Regions from separate parts of the Streptomyces sp. NPDC056486 genome, predicted to be linked through region 3. Evidence: riboswitches for the same ligand, from Rfam matches in the RefSeq annotation. Region 3 holds a riboswitch; each other region holds the start of a gene.
The links. A riboswitch is a leader RNA that binds a small molecule or an ion and turns the genes downstream of it on or off. The one in region 3 is predicted to bind cobalamin.
Positions count from the first base shown of each region.

Region 1 (4,384 bases), on a different contig from region 3:
ACGAAGCCGATGGCTCCGCTGTAGGCGACGAGTACGCCGGTCAGGAGCGAGGCGAGGACGAAGACGGCGGCGCGGAAGCGGGCCGTGTCCAGGCCGAGGACGGTGGCGCCCTCCTCCCCGACCAGGAGCAGGTCCAGGGGGCGGGCCAGGGCCACGAGCAGCGCCGTGCCCGCGATCAGGGCGGCGCCGGGCAGGGCGAGCATGTCCCAGCGGGCGCTGCCGAGGCCGCCGAGCGTCCAGTACAGGACTTCCTTCAGGTGGTCCGCGCTGTCCGCCATGATCAGGATCAGGCTGGTCAGGGCCGAGAGGATGTACGAGACGGCCACGCCCGCCAGAATCAGGCGGCCCGTGGCGAAGCCGCCGCCTCCCGACCTCGCCAGGGTGTAGACGACGAGCAGGGAGAGCAGGGCGCCCGCGAAGGCGGCGGCCGGGATGGTGACGGTGGTGGCCAGGCCCGCGCCCACGCCGAAGGCGCTGCCGAGGACGATGACGGCGACGGCTCCTGCGGAGGCGCCGGACGAGACGCCGAGGAGGAAGGGGTCGGCCAGGGGGTTTCTCACCAGGGCCTGGAGGACTGTGCCGATGACTGCCAGGCCCGCGCCTACGGCTGCGCCGAGCAGGACCCTGGGGAGTCTTACGTCCAGGACGATCGTACGGAACGGGGAGGGGTCTGCCCTCCCCGTGAGGATTTCCAGGACCTCGGGCGCCGGGATCCGGACGGAGCCCAGGGCGAGGCCTGCGACGATCGCGACCGCGAGGGCGGTGCAGAGTGCCGCGACGACTGTCGCGTAGCCCAGTCGTCTGCGGGTCCGTGCGGCCCTGGCGGGGCTCTCCCCAATCCCGCCCCTTCCCGGCTGTGACATTTGCGGCTCCGCCGCGTGGGGAGGCTCCGCCCCCGGGCCCCCGGACTGGTTGCCGTCGATCACCGGCTTCGCCGAGTTCGTCCTCAAACGCCGGACGGGCTGAGTAGATGCCGGGGCGGGGTGGGTGGGTGATGGCGCGGGGTGGGTGGGTGCCGGAGCCGGGTCGAGTTGTCGCCTGGTGGGCTGGAATCGTCTCCGCGCGAGCCCGAGCGATCGGGCGCCCGGCTGGAAAAGCCTCTTCACAGCTGGTCCGCCAGCTTGCTCACCGCCGCCGGTGCCCGTACCCCCACCACCGCGTCCGAAAGCGGCAGGACCGCGAAGCGCTTGTGCTTGATGGCGGGGACGTCTGCCAGGACCGGGTCGTCCAGGAGGCGCTTCTTCTTCTGGGCGACCGTCGTGCCGCCGTAGTCGAGGATCACGATCGTCTCGGGCTTGCGGTCGACCACCGATTCCCAGGACGCGTCGCCGAAGGACTTGTCCAGGTCGGCGAAGACGTTGCGGCCGCCCGCCCGTTCGATGATGTCGTTGCCGATGCCCCGGCCGCCCGCCGTGAACGCGGTCTTGTCGCCGCTGTCGTAGACGAAGACAGGGACGGGCTCGCGGTCCTTCGACTTCTTCGCCGCGGCGGTCAGTTCGCGTTCGGCGCCGCTCACCCACCGGTCGGCGCGCGCCCGTACCCCGAAGGTGGAACCGACCTCCCGCACCTCGCGGTAGACGTCGTCCATCGATACCGCCCGCTTCGCGCAGGCCTCGACGTCCAGGCGGCTCTCGATGCCGGACTTCGCCAGGGCCGCGCGGCTGCGGCCCTCGCCCGCCAGGAAGGCGCTCGCGTAGCCGCCGTAGACGAAGTCGGGGTCGGAGGCCAGGAGCTTCTCGTACGAGGGGTACTCCTTGGCCAGGACCGGGATGTCCGCGTACGCCTTCGCGTACTTCGGCAGGACCTTGTCGTCCAGGTACGCCGTTCCGGCCAGGTGGTCCTTCAGGCCCAGCTCCAGCATCACTTCCGTCGCGTGCTGGTTCATCGTCACGGCGCGCTTCGGCGGTGCGTCGTACGTCGTCTTCACGCCGCAGTTCGTGACCGTGTACGGGAAGCCTGCTGCCGTCGCGGCGGGCTTGTCCGAAGCGGAGTCCGCGGCGGACGAGCAGGCGGCGAGCGGGACGAGCAGGGCGGTGGCCGCGAGCAGGCGTATGGGGCGGGACATGGCTGAGCTGCCTCCTCCAGGGGATTCCGCGTCCCCTGCGTCGTGGGAGAAGAAGGCGGCAGGTCAGTTCCTGACTGCCCCGCCCGCGAAGGGTGGGGTCACAGTGGCGGGACCGTGCCGGATTCGCACCGGCTTCCTGGGTCCTGCCGCCTCAAAGGTGAGCTCAGTATGCCTGGACGACCTTCACCTCTTCTTCGGTGACCTCGCCGTCCACGATCCGGTAGGAGCGGAACTGGAAGTCGCCCGCGTCGTCGGCGTCGGCCGTGGAGACCAGGACGTAGTGGGCGCCCGGTTCGTTGGCGTACGTGATGTCCGTGCGCGAGGGGTACGCCTCGGTCGCCGTGTGCGAGTGGTAGACGATCACCGGCTCCTCGTCGCGGTCGTCCATCTCGCGGTAGAGCTTGAGGAGGTCGGTCGAGTCGAACTCGTAGAACGTGGGCGAGCGGGCCGCGTTCAGCATCGGGATGAAGCGCTCGGGGCGGCCGGTGCCCTCCGGGCCCGCGACCACACCGCAGGCCTCGTCGGGGTGGTCCTGGCGCGCGTGCGCGACGATCTGGTCGTGAAGGGCCTGGGTGAGGGTCAGCATGGCAGCCAGGATAAACAGAAGGGCCTGTCCGTACCGAAGAGTGGTACGGACAGGCCCACATGCTGGGATCAGGCGTTACGGCGCTACTTCTTCACCGTGTCCTGCGGCTCGGCCTCGCCGCCGCCCGTCGACTGCGAGTCGTTGCGCTTCTGCATGATCAGGTAGCCGACGCCCAGGATCAGGGCCCAGACGGGGGCCGCGTAGAGCGAGATCCGCGCGTCCTTGTCGACGCCCATCATCACGATCACCATCGCGATGAAGGCGAGCGCGAACCAGCTCGTGTACGGGGCGCCCGGCGCCCGGAAGGTGGACTGCGGCAGCTCGCCGCGGTCGGCCTTGCGGCGGTACTTGATCTGGCAGACCAGGATCATGATCCAGGCCCACATGCCGGAGATGGTCGCGAAGGAGACGACGTAGTTGAACGCCTCGCCCGGCCACTGGTAGTTGATCCAGACGCCGACCAGCATCAGCGCGGCGGAGAAGGTCGTGCCGACCAGGGGCAGGCCGTTCTTCGTGAGCTTGGTGAAGAACTTCGGGCCCTGGCCGTTCATCGCCAGGTCGCGCAGCATGCGGCCGGTGGAGTACATGCCGGAGTTGCAGGAGGAGAGCGCGGCCGTCAGGACGACGAAGTTGACGATCGCAGCGCCGACGCCGAGGCCCATCTTGTCGAAGGCGGCGACGAACGGCGAGACGCCCGGCACGAACTCCGTCCACGGCACGACCGAGAGGATCATGATGAGCGCGCCGACGTAGAAGACGGCGATGCGCCACGGCACGGTGTTGATGGCCTTGGGCAGGACGGTCTTGGGGTCCTTGGACTCGCCCGCGGTGACGCCGACGAGCTCGACGGCGAGGAAGGCGAACATCACGATCTGCAGCGTCATCAGCGTGGAGCCGATGCCGTTGGGGAAGAAGCCGCCCTGGTCCCACAGGTGGGAGACGGATGCGGTGTCACCGGCGTCGGAGAAGCCGATGGTGAGGATGCCGGCGCAGATCAGGATCATGCCGATGATCGCGGTGACCTTGACCATCGAGAACCAGAACTCGAGCTCACCGAAGAGCTTCACGGAGATCAGGTTGGCGCCGTACAGGATGACCGTGAAGATCAGCGCGTAACCCCATTGTGGAATGGAGTCGTGTGTCCAGTACTGCATGTACTGGGCCGCTGCCGTTACTTCTGTGATGCCGGTGACGACCCAGAAGAGCCAGTACGTCCAGCCGGTCACGTACCCGAAGAACGGGCCGATGAATTCACGCGCGTACTCCGAGAAGGAGCCCGACACGGCGCGGTACATGAGCAGCTCGCCCAGGGCCCGCATGATGAAGAAGATGACGAGGCCGGCGATGGCGTACGCCAGGATGAGGCTCGGACCGGCCTTGTGAATGGCCTTGCCCGCGCCGAGGAACAGGCCGGTGCCGATGGCACCGCCGATCGCGATCATCTGGATCTGCCGGGCACCTAGCCCGCGCTGATAACCCTCGCCTGACGAGCCGGGCGAACCGCCCGTGCCGTCGGCCTCATTGCCGTCGTGATGCTCTTCGACCTGCGCTGAGGTCATGGTGACGCCTTTCTCCACGCTGATCCGTGCCCGCAGTCTGCGTATGGCCACGGGTCAGGTCCTGATCCCCCCGGATATGGATGGAGTGCTACCGGCGGTCTGCCGGCCCGAGCGCCACCCCGTGACATGGGTGGCGTCACCGAGTGGTCGTGAAGATTTATCACGGTCGCAACA
Region 1 is NZ_JBHTSF010000196.1:7,968-12,351, reverse strand. Features, by position in the region: gene ACFQ7F_RS40765 (FecCD family ABC transporter permease) at 1-863, opposite strand, end outside; gene ACFQ7F_RS40760 (ABC transporter substrate-binding protein) at 1,103-2,065, opposite strand; cobalamin riboswitch at 2,109-2,265, opposite strand; gene ACFQ7F_RS40755 (Mov34/MPN/PAD-1 family protein) at 2,229-2,651, opposite strand; gene ACFQ7F_RS40750 (amino acid permease) at 2,735-4,210, opposite strand.
Region 1: it holds a riboswitch for cobalamin, as region 3 does, so the genes downstream of both, ACFQ7F_RS40760 (ABC transporter substrate-binding protein) here and metE (5-methyltetrahydropteroyltriglutamate--homocysteine S-methyltransferase) in region 3, are expected to answer to the same signal.

Region 2 (4,384 bases), on a different contig from region 3:
GAACGCGTCGCTCTCCAGCGACCCGTGCCAGTGCGTGCCCCACACTTCACCCACGCGGCAGCCGTCCAGGAAGGGCTCTCCGCCGAGGACTTCGGCGACGCCGTGATGGATCTCGTACCCCTCGACGGGTTCGCCGAGCGCCTCGCCGACCGGCCGTGCGAGGGTCTTCTCGCGTGCGAACCGCACGCGCACGGGCAGCAGGCCGAGCCCGTCCACGGCTCCTGCCCGTGACTCGACGTCGTCCTCGATGTGCTCGCCGAGGACCTGGAAGCCGCCGCAGATACCGAGCACGGGCCGCCCCTCGGCAGCGCGGCGCGCGATGGCGTCCGCGAGACCGCGCTCGCGCAGCCACTGCAGGGCGCGGACCGTGCCGCGCGTCCCCGGTACGACCACGAGATCGGCGTCGACGAGTTCATCGGCGCGGTCAACGAACCGCACCACGACGCCGGGTTCGGCGGCCAGGGCGTCCACGTCCGTGAAGTTCGACATCAGCGGCACGGCACAGACGGCGACCCGCAGCACGTCCTCACCGACCGGGGGAGCGACGACGGACTCCCGTACGGCGCCCCGCAGGGACACCCGGAGCCCGTCCTCCTCGTCGATACCGAGACCGTGCTGGAAGGGAAGCACGCCGAACGTACGCCGCCCGGTGAGCTCATGAAGCATGTCGAGCCCCGGTTCGAGCAGCGAGACGTCGCCACGGAACTTGTTGACGAGATACCCGGCGACCAGTTCCTGGTCCTCGGCGCTGAGCAGCGCCGTCGTCCCGAAGAAGGAGGCGAAGACGCCGCCGCGGTCGATGTCGCCGACCACGATGACCGGGAAGCGGGCGGCCCGCGCGATCCCCATGTTCACGATGTCCGTACGCCGCAGATTGATCTCGGCGGGACTGCCCGCGCCTTCGCAGATCACGGCGTCATAGCTGCCCCGAAGTTCTTCGAGACATCCCACGACGGTGGAGAGCAGCTGTTCCTGGCGCCCACCGTGATAGCCGCGCGCACTCATCTCGCCCACGGGCTTTCCCATGAGGACGACCTGGCTGCTGCGGTCACTGCCCGGCTTGAGCAGCACGGGGTTCATCAGCGCGCTCGGCTCGACCCGGGCGGCCTGCGCCTGCATGGCCTGGGCCCGCCCGATCTCGGCGCCCTCGCGCGTGACGAAGGAGTTGAGGGACATGTTCTGCGCCTTGAAGGGCGCGACGGAGACCCCCTTGCGGGCCAGCCACCGGCAGATCCCGGCAGTGATCACGCTCTTCCCCGCGTCGGACGTGGTCCCGGCCACGAGCAGCCCACCACTCATCAGGCCCTGCCTTTCCGCATAGTGCTCACCACTGCGGCGACCCCCAGGGCAAGCAGCCCGACCCGTCGCGAAAGCTTCACGGCCCGCTCGATGTCGGCGACTTCGACGTCCCGCCCGTCCCCGTTCAGGACAGGCCGGTGCTCGACCCGGCCTCCGTACGAGAGGGTCCCCCCGAGCCTTACCCCCAACGCCCCGGCGAAGGAGGTCTCGACCGGCCCCGCGTTGGGGCTCGGATGCTTGGCGGCGTCGGTACGCCAGGCCCGCAGGGCCCCTCGTGGCGCATCCCCGGCGGCAGCGGCGAGCACCGCGGTGAGCCGGGCCCCGGGCCACCCCAGAACATCGTCGAGCCGCGCGGAGGCCCACCCGTACCGCCGGTACTTCACGGACTTGTGCCCGACCATGGCGTCGAGCGTGTTCACGGCCCGGAAGGCGACGAGCCCGGGAACCCCGCCGAGCGCCCCCCACACCAAGGCGCCGACGACCGCGTCGGACGTGTTCTCGGCGACGGACTCGACCACGGCCCGCGCGATGCCGTCGGCGTCGAGGGCCTGCGGATCACGGCCGCACAGATGCGGAAGCCGCTCCCTTGCCACCTCGATGTCCCCGGCGGCGAGCGCCCCGCCGACGGCCCGCGCCTCGCGGCCCAGCGAGGTCCCGCCGACCACGGCCCAGGTGGTGGCGGCGGTCAGCGCGACGGATGCGGCGCGTGATTCACGTACAAGGGAAGAGGCCAGGGCAGCGGCACCTGCCGCACCCCCGGCGCACACCACGGCATGCAGGGCGCCCCACCCGCGGTGGTCACGCCACAGCACACGCTCGACGGCTCCCGCGGCCCGACCGAACGCGGCGACCGGATGCCCGCGGCGAGGATCGCCGAGGAACAGATCACCGAGGAGGCCGACGGCGGCGCCGTACGCGAAGTCGCGATCGGCACACATGGCTTCAGCCGGCCGTTACGCGGAGGAGAGCGAGGGGCCCGGCCTGGACAGGCAGGGGCACAGAGACCGGCAACGAGCGGCCGCGCATGGCGATATGTCCTCACTCAGGGTGTCCGCGCCCTGATTCGACGAGATCGGCGGCGAGAGTTCCTGGCTTCCGAGGAGTCGTCTCCTCGATGACAGTGGCGGGACCGCGCCGGATTCGCACCGGCTTCCTCTTCTGCCGCCGTAATGGCTCCGGCAGTCCACCACGCCCACGAACGCCCGTCAACTTGCCGTTGACCTGGGGCGGGAGAGTGTGCCGAGGCCCACATAGGGCCGGTTTCTCCCTAGGCCTGGAAATGTAACTTTCCTAGACTGGAACACGACAACCGGAGAGCGGTCCAGGAGTGATTGGGTCCGGTCGTGACGTGGTGTGACGGTTCTCGGCGGACCTGGCGGCCCTCCAAGATCACGGCGCTATCGTGCATCGGCGTGGGCGAAGAGCGACGGACACGCGTCGAGGGACGCCGGCTCTCGGGCAGGGGGAGGTCGGCGTGTCCAATGAGAGCTCGTCCGGATTGTTCTGGCGCAGGAGCAGCTACAGCGGGGCCGACGGAGAGTGTGTTGAAATTGCCTTCGTGCGGAAAGCGGTGATTGTCCGTGATTCGCAGAACCCGTCGGAACCCGGCGTCGTCTTCTCCGTCGAGCGCTGGCAAGCGTTCCTGAACGCTCTCGTCGGAGCTGGGTGAGAGGGAGGGGGGAACGGGATGACTGAGCATCATCTTGCCGATGTGCGGCGGCTGGTGAACGGCGTGCACGGGGGGAAGCGGAAGGCATCGGGGGTCGTCGCGGCCGTGGCGGGGTGTGTGCTGCTCGGTGCGGCCGTCACCCTGGTCGGAGCGGCGGCCTCGCTGTTGGTCGAGGGGACGGCGGCGCGGCTGGCTGTCTGGGTCCTCACGGCCGTGGTGGCCGCGGTGGCCGTGGGTCTGTGGTGGGGCTTCGCCGAGTTCAGGCAGAATCGTCAGCCTTGGGCTCGGGCCGCTGAGCGGGAACCACAGCACGGCGGTCGTCGCTGAGCGTGGGCGTTGCCCCCGCCTGCGAGATCAGCCTGGCGAGCTGGCGGCTGAGCGCGATCACGGGGGCCGAGAAGACAGCGATCACCGGGCCGACCGTCCGGAACCCCGTCATGCCGATGGCGGCCAGGACGACGAGCACTCCGGTGAGCGTCAGCACCAGAACGAGTATGCAGCCGGTGCAGTAGACGATCCTGGTCGTGAACATCCGCACGTTGTCGTCCGTGCGATGGCGGTCCAGCGTGTCCATCCGATTCGTACGGCCCTGGTCGGTCATCGCTTCGCGGACGAGCTGGTTGTAGGAGGGGCCGACGGATGTCGGCTGCTCGGCGCCGGCGTCGGCGGTGACATGGGCGGCCCCGCCGGCGTTGCTGCCGACGGAGGCCCCATCGGCACCTTGCGCACCACCCGTACCACCGCCCCGCCACGGCGCCTGCCTGATGGCCGCGAGAATCCCCCGCCACCACTCTCGCAACGCGGCTGGCATGTTGAGGCCTCCTCGCTCCTGCCGGACTCCTCGGGCCCGGAAGGTCAGCTGCTGTCAATGCCGTCCCTGACCCGGTTGATCAGGTCGATGGCTTTATCTCCGCTGTACGCGGTCTCGCGCAGGGATTCGAAGCACTCCTGGTGACGCACGATCAGCTCGTGATCGTCACGGATCGACTGGTTCCCCTGAGCCTCCAGGTAAAGCAGGTCCTCGTCGTCGAGGAAGCCGAGCAGGATGAAGCTGCTCAAGGTGGAGTAGTGGGCGCCCGCTGTGAACGGCAGAACCTGGAGGGACACCTTCGGGCGTGCCGACATGTCAATGAGGCGCTGCAGCTGGGCGCGCAGCACGCGCGGACCGCCGATCTGCCGGTGCAGCGCGGCCTCATCGATGACGAAGAACGTCCACGGCGGGTCCTCGCCCTCCAGAGCGCGCTCTTGGCGCGCTGTCCGCAGTTCCACGATCCGCCGCGCCCGCTCCGTCGCCACGCGCGGGGCGAGGAGCGCCATCGCGTACTCGTCCGTCTGCAGGAAGCCGGGCACGATGATCGGGTTGTACGTGCGAATGGACGCGGCGGCACTCTCGTACCCCACGTACTGACTGAACTG
Region 2 is NZ_JBHTSF010000059.1:47,658-52,041, forward strand. Features, by position in the region: partial or broken gene ACFQ7F_RS23375 (cobyric acid synthase) at 1-1,299, opposite strand, end outside; gene ACFQ7F_RS23380 (cobalamin biosynthesis protein) at 1,299-2,237, opposite strand; cobalamin riboswitch at 2,359-2,502, opposite strand; gene ACFQ7F_RS23385 (DUF397 domain-containing protein) at 2,774-2,968, shown strand; gene ACFQ7F_RS23390 (hypothetical protein) at 2,987-3,295, shown strand; gene ACFQ7F_RS23395 (hypothetical protein) at 3,228-3,779, opposite strand; gene ACFQ7F_RS23400 (helix-turn-helix domain-containing protein) at 3,824-4,384, opposite strand, start outside.
Region 2: it holds a riboswitch for cobalamin, as region 3 does, so the genes downstream of both, ACFQ7F_RS23380 (cobalamin biosynthesis protein) here and metE (5-methyltetrahydropteroyltriglutamate--homocysteine S-methyltransferase) in region 3, are expected to answer to the same signal.

Region 3 (4,384 bases):
GCCCGGACGAGCGGGAGATGTTGCACGCGCTGTTGTCCCGGGTGGCGCATACGGATGATGCGTCATGACGGAACGGGGCGGCCATTCCCCCTCAAATGGCCGCCCCGGTTCGCGCGCTCGGGTCAGGAGTTCGTGGGCAGCTCCGCCCTCACCTCGCGCGCCGCCGCGACCAGGTTCTCCAGGGAGGCCTTGGTCTCCGGCCAGCCGCGGGTCTTGAGGCCGCAGTCGGGGTTCACCCACAGGCGCTCGGCGGGGATGGCCTCAAGTCCCTTGCGCAGCAGGGCTGCTGCCTCCTCGGTGCTGGGTACGCGCGGGGAGTGGATGTCGTAGACGCCGGGACCCGCCTCGCGCGGGTAGCCGTGCTCGGCCAGTTCGCGGGCCACCTGCATGTGTGAGCGGGCGGCTTCCAGGCTGATGACGTCGGCGTCGAGATCGTCGATGGCCTGGACGATGTCACCGAACTCGGCGTAGCACATGTGCGTGTGGATCTGGGTGTCCGGACGTACGCCGCTGGTGGTGAGGCGGAACGACTCGGTGGCCCAGTCCAGGTAGGAGGGACGGTCGGCGGCGCGCAGCGGCAGCGTTTCGCGCAGCGCGGGCTCATCGACCTGGATGACCGAAGTGCCGTCCGTTTCGAGGTCGTTGACCTCGTCGCGCAGGGCGAGGGCGACCTGGCGCGCCGTGTCGCCGAGCGGCTGGTCGTCGCGGACGAAGGACCAGGCGAGCATGGTGACCGGGCCGGTGAGCATGCCCTTGACGGGCCGGTCGGTGAGGGAGTTGGCGTACGAGGTCCAGCGCACCGTCATCGGTTCGGGCCGCGAGATGTCGCCGGCCAGGACCGGCGGGCGCACATAGCGGGTGCCGTACGACTGGACCCAGCCGTGCTGCGTGGCGAGGTAGCCGGTGAGCTGCTCGGCGAAGTACTGCACCATGTCGTTGCGTTCGGGCTCGCCGTGCACCAGGACGTCGATACCCGCCTTCTCCTGGAAGGCGAGGACCTCGCGGATCTCGTTCTTGATGCGCTCTTCGTAGCCGGCCGTGTCGATACGGCCCGCGCGCAAGTCGGCCCGTGCGGTGCGCAGTTCGGTGGTCTGGGGGAAGGAGCCGATGGTGGTCGTGGGCAGTTGCGGCAGGCCGAGGCGAGCCTGCTGGGCCGCCGCACGCTCCGGGTAGGCGTGCGCGCGGCGGGCATCGGCGCCGGTGACGGCGGCGACGCGGGAACGTACGGCCGGATCGTGGGTGAGGGCCGAGCCCGAGCGGGACGCCAAGTCTGCGCGGTTGGCGGACAGTTCGGCTGCGATCGCGCCAGTGCCCTGGGCCAGGCCGCGGGCCAGCGTGGCGATCTCGGCGGTCTTCTGGTGGGCGAAGGCCAGCCAGCGGGCGATCTGCGGGTCGATGTCCCGCTCGGCGGTGGCGTCCAGCGGGACATGGAGGAGGGAGCAGGACGCGGAGACGTCGACCCGGTCGGCGAGACCCAGGAGCGTGCCCAGCGTGGACAGGGACTTCTCCAGGTCGTTGATCCAGATGTTGCGGCCGTTCACGACGCCCGCGACCAGACGCTTGCCGGGAAGACCGCCGACGGCGGCGAGGTCCTGGAGCTGGCTCGCGGCGGCCTCGGTGAAGTCCAGGGCGAGGCCCTCGACCGGCGCCTTGGCAAGCACCGGAAGTGCCTCGCCGAGCCGGCCGAAGTAGGAGCCGACCAGGAGCTTCGGGCGGTCGGTGAGGGCGCCCAGATCGCGGTAGGCGCGGGCGGCGGCGTTGAGTTCGGCCGGGGTGCGGTCCTGGACCAGGGCGGGCTCGTCGAGCTGCACCCACTCCGCGCCCGCCGCGCGCAGGTCGGCGATGACCTCGGCGTACACGGGCAGCAGGCGGTCGAGGAGCGTGAGCGGCTCGAAGTCGGCCGCCACGCCGGGCGCGGGCTTGGCGAGCAGCAGATAGGTGACCGGGCCGACAAGGACCGGACGGGCCGCGAGGCCGAGCGCGATGGCTTCCTTCAGCTCGTTGACCTGCTTGGCGGAGTCGGCGGCGAAGACGGTGTCGGGGCCGAGTTCCGGCACGAGGTAGTGGTAGTTGGTGTCGAACCACTTGGTCATCTCGAGCGGCGCCACGTCCTGGGTGCCGCGGGCCATCGCGAAGTAGCCGTCGAGCCCGTCGGTGTCGACGGCCTCGCGGTGGCGCTGAGGGACGGCGCCGACCATGACGCTGGTGTCCAGGACGTGGTCGTAGTACGAGAAGTCACCGGTCGGCACTTCGTGGATGCCGGCGTCGGCCAGGTGCTGCCAGGTGGACCGGCGCAGCTGCGCCGCGGTGTCCCGGAGGGCGTCGGCGCTGACACGGCCCTTCCAGTAGCCCTCGACGGTCTTCTTCAGTTCCCGGTTGGGGCCCTGGCGGGGGTAGCCGTACACGGTGGACCGTGCTGCCGCGGCTGCGGACTTCGGTGTCATGGAAATCTCCTTCGCGAGATGACTCCTTGAGATCCCGGAGACGGGACGCGGACGCGAAGGGGTGACGAACCCGGCGGACCGAACGCGCGCCATCGGCGCGGTGCTGCGGTACTCCACCTGATCTGTACGCCGACCCGCCCACGAGGTCACCGGGATACCGCACGTGAGGGGTCACGTACGGGCAACGGGCAGGTCTTCGGACTCGCGGGCACACCTGCCGAGGCAGGTTCCTACTGGCCGTCGCTTCCCGGATCCGCGCTCGGATCCAGTGCGTATGACGGCGGTCGTTCCCACTCACCGCTGCGGGGCAGTCCCGGATTCTCACCGGGTTCCCTCTTACGACGCGTCTGCCTGGCGGGCAGGGCGAACCAGCTGCACTGGTCAGGCTAAGGGGTGGTCGCCCTCTTGGGCAGTACTGATCACATTCCGGACCGTGAGGTGAGACACGGACCCCGGCCCGAGTCAGCGCGTGCGGGGGCGCGGAACAGATCACCACTCTGTTCCGCGCCCCGCTCACAGCAGCCGCAGGCCCCTCGGCCGGCGGCGGACCCGGGCCCCTCAGCCCCGGTCGTAGATGTGGAACCCGCGGCCGCTCTTACGGCCGAGCAGCCCTGCTTCCACCATGCGCTGGAGCAGCGGCGGCGGGGCGTACAGGGGCTCCTTGAACTCTTCGTAGAGAGACGCCGCGATGGAGGCGACCGTGTCGAGGCCGATCAGGTCAGCCAGCTTCAGCGGCCCCATCGGGTGCGCGCAGCCCAGCTCCATGCCCGCGTCCACGTCGGCCGCAGTGGCGAAGCCGGACTCCGTCATCCGGATGGCCGAGAGGAGGTAGGGGACGAGCAGCGCGTTGACGACGAAGCCCGCCCTGTCCTGGGACCGGACGACCGTCTTGCCCAGGGTGTCCGTGGCGAAGTCCTGGACGGCGGCGACCGCCTCGGCGGCCGTGTGCAGCGAGGAGACGACCTCGACCAGGGGGAGTACGGGGGCGGGGTTGAAGAAGTGAAGGCCGAGGACGCGATCGGCACGCCGGGTCGCCATGCCCAGACGCATGACCGGGATGGAGGAGGTGTTGGTGGCCAGGATCGCGCCGGGGTCCTCGACGACCTTGTCCAGGGCGGCGAAGACCTCGGTCTTCGCCGCGGCGTCCTCCACGACGGCTTCGACGACGAGCTGGCGATCGGCCAGGTCGTCGAGGCTGCCGGTGAAGACCATGCGGGCCAGTGCGTCTTCGGCACCGATGCGGTCCAACTTTCCGCGCTGTACGGCACGTTCGAGCGATACGGCCACGCGTTCGCGGGCGGCGCGTGCGGTCGGCCCGTCGGCCTCGCACACCACGGTGTCCAGACCGGCGCGGGCGCACACCTCGGCGATTCCGGCGCCCATCTGGCCCCCGCCCACCACGCCGACCCGGCGGATGGCTGCGGTCATGACTGTCCCTCCGGGCGGTGCACGAGGTGGCGGCTGTAGGCATCCGTGGTGAAGAACGCGGGCAACTCCCGCGACAAGGCGGTCCGGTGGAACAGTCCACGGACTTCGTCGACCGGCGCCCACGGATACTCCGCACCCAGGGCGGCGAGCTCGTCCTCCATCAGCTCAAGAACCGTCTCGCGGTCGACGGCCCGGTGCCGCAGCCACTGCCAGATCTGCACCCGGGCGATCTCCGCGGTGGCCGCGTCCTCCATCAGGCCGTACAGGGCGACGGCTCCCTGCCCATGCAGCCAGGCGGCGAAGTAGCGCAGGGCGACGGCGATGTTGGTGCGTACACCCTCCGACGTGGGCGGCGCGCTGACGCGGCGCACGGAAAGGAGCTGTGCTGCCGTCACCTCGACGTCGTTGCGGGCGCGGTCGATCTGATGCGGGCGGGTGTCGAGCACCCCGTCGAACACCTCTCGGCAGACGGGGACAAGGGCGGGATGGGCCACCCAGGAGCCGTCGAAGCC
Region 3 is NZ_JBHTSF010000142.1:11,055-15,438, forward strand. Features, by position in the region: gene ACFQ7F_RS36285 (MarR family winged helix-turn-helix transcriptional regulator) at 1-68, shown strand, start outside; gene metE (5-methyltetrahydropteroyltriglutamate--homocysteine S-methyltransferase) at 123-2,444, opposite strand; cobalamin riboswitch at 2,614-2,832, opposite strand; gene ACFQ7F_RS36295 (3-hydroxybutyryl-CoA dehydrogenase) at 3,003-3,872, opposite strand; gene aceB (malate synthase A) at 3,869-4,384, opposite strand, start outside.

Region 4 (4,384 bases), on a different contig from region 3:
GAGCACCAGGACCGCGGGCTCCGCCAGCAACGCGGCCGTGTCCATACCGACGGCGGTGGCGGGCAGCAGTCCGGCCGCCAGCGACACCGATGCGACGAGCAGCAGCCCGAGCACGAACTCCGGGACGGCGTGCAGCAGCACGGCGGCCGCGTTCAATGCACGGTCGGTGCGGCTCCCCTCTCGCAAACCGGACATGGTGCCGAGCAGCGGCGCCACCACGGTGACGAGGACCAGCGCAGGCACACCGAGCAGCAGCGTCACCCCGGTTCGGCGGCCGATGTCGTCGACCACGGGCAGCCCGGTCGTCAGGGAGTTTCCGAGGTCACCGGTGAGCAGGCGGCCGAGCCAGTGCCAGAAGCGGGTCCAGGCCGGTTGGTCAAGGCCCAACTGTTGCCGTAGCGCTGCCACTTGTTCGGGCGTACCGAGTTCACCGCGCAATACGTCGGCGGTGTCGCCGGGAAGGAGCGACCCGACGGCGAACACAGCCACCAGTACGAACAGGCATTGGACCAGTGCCAGGAGCGAACGCCGCAGGATGTAGGCGCGCACCTCAGCCGATGCGGACCCGGTCGAAGCGGGCCCAGTCGTGGGAGTTCGGCGGTGCCGCGCGCAGGCCGCGGACGGACTCGTCGATGGCGTCGTTGGCATCGGAGAACGCCCACACAAGGAGGCCGGATTCGTCGCGGGCGATCTTCTGGGCGCGGGCAAGCAAGCTCAGCCGATCCTTCTCGTCCCGGGTGGTTCGGGCTCGCTCGAGCAGCGCGTCGAACTTCTTCGACGCGTACTGCGTCTGGTTGCGGGCCGCTCCGCCACGGACCCGCTGTTGCAGGAAGTCGGAGACAGGCAGGGTGGAGGTGGTGTTGAAGGCGGCGACGCCCTTCGTCTTGATCTCGGAGAAGTAGGTGCTGGAAGCACGGGTGTTGGCCGTCAGCTTCAGTCCGACCTCGCGCAGCTGCCGCGCCATCAGATCCGCGGCCGGCTCCCACGCGGCGTCGACGGAACTCGTCTCCACGGTGATGTGCAGGCCATCGGCGCCGGCCTCCTTCACCAACTTGCGCGCTTCGTCGACATCCCGTGCACGCGGCTCGAGGTCGTCCGGGTAGCCGCGCAGGCCCATCCCGAACAGGTCGTCGCCGATCTCACCGTGGCCGGCAAGCGCGATACGCACCAGCGCCGCCCGGTCGATGCCGAGCTGTACGGCCCGCACCAGGCGTGGATCGTCGAACGGCTCGCGGCCGGTGCGCAGGAGGAGCTGCTGCGCGGTCGCCCGCTCGGCCGTCAGCAACCGGGTCGAGCTCTCCTTCTTCAGCCGTTCCACGGAGGAACCGGCCATGTCGGCGGCGTAGTGCACCTGCCCGGACAGCAGCGCGTTGAGCCGCGCCGACTCGTCGTTCGCCGGGACGATCTCGAGCCCGGCGATGTGCGGAGCGCCGTCCCAGTGGTCCGCCCAGCCCCGGTAGCGGGCGATGCCTCCGGGCGTGAACGACACATAGGTGAAGGGACCGGAGCCGACGGGCTTGCGGAAGTCCTTCGTCCCGTCGGGGATGATCTCGGTGCCGGGGCCCGCGAGGACGGATGGGAACTCGAAGTTCGGCGCCTTCAGCTTGAAGACCACGGACCGTTCGCCGTCGGCCTTGCTCGCGGCGAAATCGATCGAGGAGAGCAGCACCTGCGAGGGCGAGCCGGTATCGGGGTCGGCGGCGCGGCGGTAACTGTAGAGGACGTCGTTCGCGGTGACGGGCTTCCCGTCGTGGAATTCCGCCGCGCGCAGACGTATTCGCCACCGGGTGCCGGAGGCGTCGCTCTCCCATGACTCCGCGAGGCGCGCACGGACGGACATGTCGTCCGCGTACGTACCGAGCGTGTCGTAGAGGGCCTTGGCGCGGGCTTGGTCGACGAAGTTCGGGGCGACGTGGGGGTCGAGGGTTTCCTGGGAGCCGCCGGCCGTGAACGCGGCGCGGAACCGGTCGCTGCCTCCCCCGTCCTTCCCGTCCCCGCCGCAGCCGGTGAGCAGGCCGGACGCGGTGAGCGCCAGGGCGCCTCCGGCGGCAAGGACTCCTCGTCTGCCGGGTTCCGGTCGCTGCTTCGGCGCCGTCCGGGCATACGTGATCACAGTCGATCCTCTCCGGGGTGTCCTCGCCCCTGCTGTCAGACCGGCGACGGGTCAGTCTCCTGACTCCCGGATCGTCGCTCGCCTCCGCCTTCCCGTCCACGTGCGCGGACAGTGGCGTGCAGGAGGATCGCTCCCCGGTCACAGTGGCGGGACCGCGCCGGATTCACACCGGCTTCCTGGCTCCCGTCGCCTCGTGTGCTCATTGTTGCGTACGAGGCAATAGGTGCGGGCCGTGCGGTGAGCGGTGACGTCAAGCAGCCCGCGCCGTGGGCTTCGGCAGCGGCGCGAGGGACGCGTACTCCAGCGGTGCGGACGGGTCGATCGACACATCGAGCGGAGCGGGTTGGGCGCCGGAGCGGACCAACAGGTCACCGACGGCGGCGATCATGGCACCGTTGTCGGTGCACAGCGTCATCGGCGGTACCCGCAGCTCGATGCCCGCGGCCCGGCAGCGCTGTTCGGCCAGGGCCCGCACACGGGAGTTGGCGGCCACTCCCCCGACCACGATCAGTGTCCTCACGTCGTGATCGCGGCACGCACGCAAGGCCTTACGGGTGAGGACGTCGGCGACGGCCTCCTGCAGCGCGGCCGCCCCGTCGGCGACCGACGGCTCCGCGCCACGCTGCCGGTGCTGCTCCACCCAGCGTGCGGCGGCCGTCTTCAATCCGGAGAAGGAGAACGCGTACGGGTCGTCCCCGGCCCGGGTCAGCGGGCGCGGGAAGGTGACCGCGCCCGGGTCGCCGTCACGCGCGGCGCGGTCGATGGCGGGCCCGCCGGGATACGGCAGGCCCAGGATGCGGGCGACCTTGTCGAAGCACTCGCCGGCCGCGTCGTCGAGCGTGTCGCCCAGGTGCAGGATCAGCTCGCGCACCAGGTCCGGGACCAGGAGCAGGGAAGTGTGGCCACCGGAAACGATGAGGACCACGCACGGCTCGGGCAGCGGGCCGTGCTCAAGGGTGTCGGCGGCGACATGTCCGGCCAGGTGGTGCACTCCGTACAGCGGGACGTCCGCCGCGTAGGCCAGGGACTTCGCACCGGCAAGGCCGACCTGCAGGGCGCCGGAGAGGCCGGGTCCCGTGGTGACGGCGACGGCGTCGATCTGCTCAAGTCGCAGACCGGCGTCCGCCAGGGCTTGTCGCACGACCGGAGTGAAGGCGTGCAGATGGGCGCGGGCTGCGATCTCGGGCACCACGCCACCGAAGCGGGCGTGTTCGTCCATGCTCGACGCCACCACGTGGGCAAGGAGTTTCCCGCCCCGCACGATGCCCGCGCCGGTTTCGTCGCACGACGACTCGATCCCCAGCACCACCGGTCCACTCACCGCGACCCTCCTTCTGCACATTGTCGCTAGTTGCAATATATGTGCAATAAGAGAGTGGCGAGCACACCCGCCCCCCGATCGCCGCCGCGTCCCCGGCGCAGTCTCATATCCCCGCTGACTCCGTCGCCGGCTCCAAGGGGAAGTGGCACAGAGCTGTGTGGGAGTCGGCCGCGCCCGTCGTCCCGCGGACCACGAGCGGCGGCGCCTCGGTGGCGCACACGTCCTCGGCACGCCAGCACCGGGTACGGAAGCGGCAGCCGGAGGGGATGTCGAAAGGCGAGGGGATCTCCCCCTGGAGCTGGATCTCCTGGTCACCACTGGCGCGGGAGGCGTCCAGGACCGGTGCGGCCGACATCAGCGCCGAGGTGTAGGGGTGTTGGGGGCGGTCGAAGACCTCCTCGGTGTTCCCGTGCTCGATGACCTTGCCCAGGTACATCACCGTCACCCGGTCGGCGATGTAGCGCACCACGGACAGGTCGTGGGAGATGAACACGTACGCGACACCGAGGCGTGAGCGGAGTTCCGACAGGACGTTCAGGACCTGCGCCTGCACGGACAGGTCGAGGGCGGAGACGGGCTCGTCACACACGATGAGGTCGGGGTCCAGGGCAAGGGCGCGGGCGATGCCGATGCGCTGGCGCTGTCCGCCGGAGAACTCATTGGGGTAGCGGTGGGCGTCGCTGTCCCGAAGACCGACCAGGGCGAGCAGTTCGCGGACGCGTTTCTCCCGGGCCTTCGGACCCGGTACGACGTCCCGGTGGGTGCGCCAGGGTTCGCCGATCAGATCGGCGGCCGACATGCGCGCGTTGAGGGAGGCGAAGGGGTCCTGGAAGACCATCTGGACGCGGCGGCGCCAGGCGAGGAGTTCCTTGCCGCGCAGGGCGAACGGGTCGGTGCCGTCGAACCGCACCGTGCCCGCGTCGGGCCGTTCGAGGCCGAGCAGCACCCGG
Region 4 is NZ_JBHTSF010000029.1:34,127-38,510, forward strand. Features, by position in the region: gene ACFQ7F_RS14640 (ABC transporter permease) at 1-549, opposite strand, end outside; gene ACFQ7F_RS14645 (ABC transporter substrate-binding protein) at 551-2,113, opposite strand; cobalamin riboswitch at 2,166-2,292, opposite strand; gene tsaD (tRNA (adenosine(37)-N6)-threonylcarbamoyltransferase complex transferase subunit TsaD) at 2,364-3,422, opposite strand; gene ACFQ7F_RS14655 (ABC transporter ATP-binding protein) at 3,538-4,384, opposite strand, start outside.
Region 4: it holds a riboswitch for cobalamin, as region 3 does, so the genes downstream of both, ACFQ7F_RS14645 (ABC transporter substrate-binding protein) here and metE (5-methyltetrahydropteroyltriglutamate--homocysteine S-methyltransferase) in region 3, are expected to answer to the same signal.